Linked DNA regions of Pseudovibrio sp. M1P-2-3. The protein of the gene in region 2 interacts with the protein of the main gene of each other region in a pairwise test. Links are inferred from orthologs where the notes say so. Each region holds a gene or a part of one and is shown on either strand. Other genes may lie near its edges. The genes, in order: def and P6574_RS01260.

Evidence for each region.
Region 1: the proteins of P6574_RS01260 (region 2) and def interact in binary tests that used the Escherichia coli proteins (3 or more experiments, as listed by UniProt). The link is inferred for Pseudovibrio sp. M1P-2-3 from one-to-one orthologs.

Annotation. Positions count from the first base shown.
Region 1 is NZ_JARRCW010000001.1:378,599-381,862, reverse strand. Bases 311-3,250 are described here. They hold def (peptide deformylase), read left to right. Parts: upstream 311-1,485; coding sequence 1,486-2,016; downstream 2,017-3,250. Other genes in these bases: fmt (methionyl-tRNA formyltransferase), read left to right, coding at 2,459-3,250; P6574_RS01850 (DNA recombination protein RmuC), read right to left, coding at 311-1,290. Outside these bases: more of P6574_RS01850, read right to left, coding at 43-310; more of fmt, read left to right, coding at 3,251-3,264. UniProt on the Escherichia coli protein: Removes the formyl group from the N-terminal Met of newly synthesized proteins. Requires at least a dipeptide for an efficient rate of reaction. N-terminal L-methionine is a prerequisite for activity but the enzyme has broad specificity at other positions.
Region 2 is NZ_JARRCW010000001.1:265,373-268,644, reverse strand. The notes cover bases 277-3,224. They hold P6574_RS01260 (aspartate-semialdehyde dehydrogenase), read right to left. Parts: upstream 2,294-3,224; coding sequence 1,259-2,293; downstream 277-1,258. Other genes in these bases: P6574_RS01255 (hypothetical protein), read left to right, coding at 2,866-3,224; P6574_RS01265 (M20 aminoacylase family protein), read left to right, coding at 277-1,002. Outside these bases: more of P6574_RS01265, read left to right, coding at 1-276; more of P6574_RS01255, read left to right, coding at 3,225-3,272.

The DNA.
Region 1 (3,264 bases), 110 kb from region 2 along the record:
AAACAACTAATCATATTCGGCTTCTTTTTGCTGTGAATGAGCCTAGGAAAAGTGGAACGGGGACGGCAATTCATCCTCCTCTAGAACCCGGTGTTCAGCAGCATTTAGTGTCTCCCTAAAACCCGGGTGGGATGGATCTTTGCTTATCACAAGCTCCGGGGAAGAAGACCCAAGTTCAAGCTCTTCGATCTTCTGTCCACGCTTTTGGATTTTATCGCCGGAAACGATAATCTGATCAATATCTTTGGCAGTCTGGGAAAAGTGGGTATGTAGTTTTTCGACACGTTCCGCCAGTCGTGAAACATCAAGCAGAAGCTTGGATACCTCGGCCTGAATAACGTGAGCTTGCTCGCGCATTCGGGCATCCCGCAATACCGACTGGACAACTTGTACGGACAACATCAAAAGTGATGGAGAAACAATGACTACACGCAAGCGATAGGCTTTTTGGACAAGATCAACAAAGTTCTCATTAATTTCGGCAAAAACACTTTCAGAGGGCACAAACATCAGTGCAGTCTCCTGCGTTTCTCCCACCAGTAGATACTTGGAGGAAATATCATCCAGATGCTTGGAGATATCCCGTTTGAAACGAGTTGCGGCTGCTTTAAATTCCTCACGGTTTTTAGCAGAACGGACAGCCTCATACCCCTCAAGCGGAAACTTTGCATCAATCACCAAGGGGGGCGCGCCAGAGGGCATATGAATGATGCAGTCAGGGCGCGTGTTATTTGATAGTCTCCCTTGAAAACTATAGCTTGATGAGGCCAGCGAGTCTTCGATGATCTGCTCCATTCGCCTCTGTCCGAAAGCTCCTCGCGCCTGCTTATCTGAAAGAACCTTTTGCAAGCTTGTCACTTGACCAGCAAGATCACCCATAGTTTTTTGAGCCTGATCCAATAAAGCCATTCGCTCATGCAGACCACGTAGACTGTGATGGGTTTGCCGGTGGGTTTCTAAGACTGAAGCTCCGAGCGTTTTGCCCATACCATCCAACCGGTCATTTACGGCCCGCATTAAATCTGACTGGCGAGAACCAAAAATCTCCGCCATCGTTTGCATACGGCCAGTTATTTCGCTTTGAGATTCCAGAACTTTTTCAAGCTTTGCATCCAGTTCTCCATCCTCCCCGCCCTCAAGTTGGTAACCGTTTCGTGTGACGGTTCTCAGCTTTTTACGTGTCCGAGCACCCGAATACAGCAAAATAAGGATCCCAAACGACAGACAAGCGATAACCACGAGCTGAGTGGAAAATGAATAGTTTCCGAGGGTAAAAAGAGTGTCCTGCATGAAACAAACATAGAACATTTTCACTCTCAAGAGAATGTAGCCAATAAATGAATGCTTGGAAAAGCGTTCGAAATCAGCTCTCCCCTAATCCATTTATTCAAGAACAAAGGCACCAAATAATCCCAAATTTATCTAGTTGGCTTAATGCAGCACAAGAACATTGATTTTTTGCTGCTGATTTTCTATCTCCATATTATGAGCAAAAAAGAAATTGTCCTCGTTCCCGATGCGTGCCTGCGCGAAACGTGCTTACCCATCGAAGACGTAACTGATGAAATTCGCCAGCTGGCCGATGACATGCTGGAGACAATGTATGCCGCCCCAGGCATTGGACTGGCAGCACCGCAGATTGGTGTCCTGAAACGCATTTTTGTTTTGGATGTTGCCGAGCGTGAAGAGGGCGAAGCAGACAAAAAAGAACCAATGGTCTTCATCAATCCGAAGATCACCTGGTCTTCTGAGGAGACCGCCGTCTATCAAGAAGGTTGCCTGTCTATTCCGGAAGTCTATGAAGATGTGGAGCGCCCTGTAGCGGTTAAAGTATCCTATCTGGACCGCGATGGCACAGCCTGCGAGATCGAAGCGGGTGGACTGCTGGCAACTTGTATTCAGCATGAGTATGATCATCTGAATGGTGTGCTGTTTGTAGATCACCTATCACGGCTGAAGCGTGAGCGCGTTATGAAGAAATACACAAAGGCCCAAAAAGCCAAAGCAAGCGCTTGATACTCATATCTTGTGGTGGGGCGGCACTTTTTGCTTTGCCCTACGGCTCCACTGTGCCCTCTTCACGGTCTGAGCCAACCACATTAAACGCCTCAATCTAAAGTTAACTCTCAAAGTCCCTTAAGGATTGTAAGCATATCAACATTGCAGATTGATCTGCGCGTAGAATAATTCTGCGTTGCTGCCAGTGGATGCTACAGCAATATAGTTCTTCTTTACTCAGCGGTTCAAAGAGAACACGCCGGAGTGAAACCCAAAGCTATGCTGAACCTAACCCCATAGCCTTAGCTCCCGACTTTAAACGAGGCAAAAGATCCACTTCACTGACAAAGGCTCTTCAGTAACCACAAATAATCCCTCAAGTTACCATGAAGTCCTTGCCCTTAGAGGTTAGCTTGGCAATAAAGCGAGCAAGCAATTTTTCCAATAAAGGCAAGCCATCATGTCATTACGTGTCGTTTTTATGGGTACTCCCGATTTTTCCGTTCCAACCCTTATGGAAATTGTTGGCCAAGGCTGGGAGGTGGTCGCCTGCTATAGCCAGCCACCGCGCAAAGCTGGCCGAGGCATGGAACTTAAAAAATCACCAGTTCATGAAGCCGCAGAAAGTCTTGGCATCCCTGTTTATACGCCAAAGTCTCTTCGCTCTGCGGAAGAGCAGGAAGTCTTCCGCTCACACAATGCCGACATTGCAGTGGTTGTCGCCTATGGCCTCATCCTCCCCAATGAAGTGATCGAGGCACCCACTCACGGCTGCTTGAACGGGCATGCCTCACTACTTCCCCGCTGGCGTGGAGCAGCGCCCATCAACCGCGCAATCATGGCTGGAGACAAAGAGACCGGCATTCAGGTTATGCGGGTTGAAGAGGGGTTGGACACGGGCGCAATATGCTTGTCTGAGAGCGTAACCATCTGCGCGGATATGACAGCAGGCGAACTACACGACCGCCTGTCTAGTTTGGGCGGAGACCTCATGGTTCGCGCGCTCTCTGCTCTTTCGAGGGGCGGCCTGAGCGAAACACCACAAAGCGAGCAAGGTGTCACGTATGCGGCAAAAATCAAAAAAGAAGAAACCCGAATAAACTGGTCCCTTCCCGCCCAGGAAGTGCACAACCACATCCGCGGTTTGTCTCCCTTCCCCGGCGCATGGTGCGAGATCACATTTGGATCCAAGCCCGAGAGAGTAAAAGTATTGAGGTCCAGCTTGGTTAAGGGAGAAGGGCCGACTGGTACTGTTTTGCAGGCTGA
Region 2 (3,272 bases):
GTCGTTGGTACCATCTTAGGTCACAATGGCGGGGCTGGTAAAGTCATCGGCCTGCGGGCGGATATGGATGCCCTGCCCCTACAGGAAATACCAGGCAAGGAATGGATCTCCAAAGTGGATGGCAAGATGCATGCCTGCGGCCATGATGGCCATACGACAATGCTGTTGGGCACTGCCAAGTACTTAGCAGAGAACAGAAACTTCTCGGGAACCGTTGTGGTCATTTTCCAGCCAGCGGAGGAAGGCGGGGCAGGAGCCAAAGCCATGATTGATGATGGTTTGATGACCCGCTGGCATATCGAGGAGGTTTATGCTTTGCATAATTTACCGGATCTTCCAGTAGGGGAATTTGAAATCTGCTCAGGCCCGATCATGGCCTCCTCCGATGACTTTTATTTAACTATCCATGCAAAAGGCGGACATGCCGCCATGCCTCATGAGGCAGTTGACCCTATTTTTATTGGCTCTCAAATCGTCATGGCATTGCAAACTCTGGTAAGCCGGATTTGCGATCCTCTGGATGCCGCCGTACTTTCAATAACCACATTCCAAGCGGGTTCGGCCACCAATATTATTCCGGAAAGCGCAACATTATCAGGCACCGTACGCACCTTGAGCCCCCAAGCTCGGGAGATCATTCAAACCCGAATGAAAGAAGTCATCAATAGCCTGTGCGAGGCGCACAATGCGCGGGCAAACTTCACCTACGAGATTGGATATCCGGTCACCGTCAATCACCCGGTTCAAACAGAACTTGCCGTATCCGTAGCAGCTCAAGTGGCGGAGTCTCCAGATAGGGTGAATAACCAGATGAAACCTGTTATGGGTGCAGAGGACTTTTCATTTATGCTGGAGGAAAGACCGGGCGCTTTCATTTTTGCTGGAAACGGAGACACCGCCAGCCTGCATAATCCGGCCTATGATTTCAACGACGAACTCACCCCCTATGGCTGCGCCTATTTCATCAATCTGGTTCATGCAGCATTGGGGAATGAGAGATAAAAAAGGCGTGGCCACTTGCATAGCCACGCCCATATTACATTCACTTAGAGTATATCGCCGAAAAGTGGATACCGGTTTTCGGTCAAAGATACGCGACTAAACAATAGATTAAAGCAGTGAGCTGTTTCAATAAAACGTCTCGCTGCTTTAGACTACTTGAATTAGAGCACGTTGCGTTCATTCGCTCGCACTCTAACTTTTATATATTTAAGCGAATTCTTGTCGTTTGATTGAATCCAATCAAACGGAACGCGCTTTAAGCGGCGGCCTTCTTTGGCTCGATCAAACCACGGTTTACCAGAACCTCGGCGATCTGCACGGTGTTAAGGGCAGCACCTTTGCGCAGGTTGTCAGAAACAACCCAGATGTTCAGGCCGTTCTCAACAGTTGCATCCTCGCGGATACGGGAGATGTATGTAGCGTCTTCCCCTGCACTCTCGTAGGGGGTGACGTAACCACCATCCTCTTGCTTGTCGACAACCAGACAACCGGGCGCTTCACGCAAGATATTACGGGCTTCCTCAGGTGAGAGCGGATTTTCAAACTCGATATTCACACTCTCGGAATGGCCAACAAACACAGGCACGCGAACGGCTGTACAAGACACCTTGATTTTTGGATCAAGGATCTTCTTGGTTTCAGCCAGAACCTTCCACTCTTCCTTGGTGTAGCCATCTTCCATGAACTCGTCGATGTGTGGAATGACGTTGAAGGCAATGCGTTTTGGGAACTTCTGCGGCTCGATCGGATCGCTCACAAACACAGCACGTGTCTGGTTGAACAGCTCTTCCATCGCGTCTTTACCGCCGCCGGAAACGGACTGGTACGTGGACACAACGATGCGCTTGATGCCAGCAGCTTCATGCAGCGGAGACAGAGCAACAACCAACTGAGCGGTGGAGCAGTTGGGGTTGGCGATAATGTTCTTCTTGGTGAAGCCTGTAATATCATCCGCATTCACTTCAGGAACGATCAGCGGCACATCCGCATCATAACGCCAAGCCGAGGAGTTATCGATGACAATACAGCCCTTTGCGGCAATTTTGGGAGCCCACTCTTTGGAGATAGAGCCACCAGCAGACATGATACAGATATCCGTATCAGAGAAGTCGTAGTTCTCCATGGCTTTCACTTGCAGTGTTTTATCACCAAAAGAGATATCGGTTCCCTGAGACCGGCGGGAGGCAAGCGCTACAACTTCATCAGCCGGAAAACCCCGCTCTGCGAGAATGTCCAGCACTTCGCGCCCTACATTGCCTGTTGCACCTGCAATAGCAATTTTAAAACCCATGAATTTCGTCCTTCTCGTCTCCCCCCATCACTCTTCGGAGGCATTCGCTTCCGGTGAGCTCTCTGGCCCCCTCCGTCCCGGGAGGAGTGCGGGAAAGAGAAGTACCGTCAGGCGGTCGTCTTGGTCGTAGTTGTGATAGAGGTTTTGCGTTTAAGCGTACCCATAGCGAAAGATACAGTCATCCCTTTGAAGGACGCTGGCATCATTTCTACAATGTTGGACCGCAGTTGGGCCATTGGTACAATCTCTCAAACTAACATCGAAAATGTTCTCCCTTCTTTGCCCGCTCACCTTTCTCATGTCAACTCCCTTACCAAAGCTCTGTGCCAATCATCGGAGCAAAATTGAGTTTTTTCATGGCACGAGACGCTCCAAACTCCAGTCTTTCCAACCACTCAAGGCCCACGCAATTCAAATCATGAATATTCCTCAACATGCCTTCAAGGTATTGGCGACAGAACGGCGTACAAACAAAATGTAGAAAACAACTACTTATGCACTTCACTTAGGCCTTGTGCCTGTGAGACATTACACCCCCAACATGAATGCCCTTTAAAAATAAAGTAGAAAACGTGCCGGATCTATTCAATTACGTGGTTGGCCTTGCCAGCCAGTTGCAGGCGTCCTTTATAACGGACCTTTTTAGAACCTATGACTGGTTCTATCCGCTGATAAACATTCTACACCTTTTTGGCATGGCAATATTGTTTGGCGCTCTGGTTCCTCTGGACCTGAGAATGATGGGGCTCTGGCGCTCCATCCCGCTTTATGAGCTTGCCCGCGTTCTGGTACGCGTTGCTCTGGCGGGTGGAATTCTTGCAATTGCAAGCGGTGTTTTTCTGTTGGCTGTCAAAGCAAAAGTTTACGTAGATTCGCCCATTTTCTGGGCCAAGGCAGGTTTTCTCATCCTCGCCCTGATCAACGCAATTACACTCAGGTTTGTAACAGCATGGCGATACCTGCCCAAAGTAGATTCCCG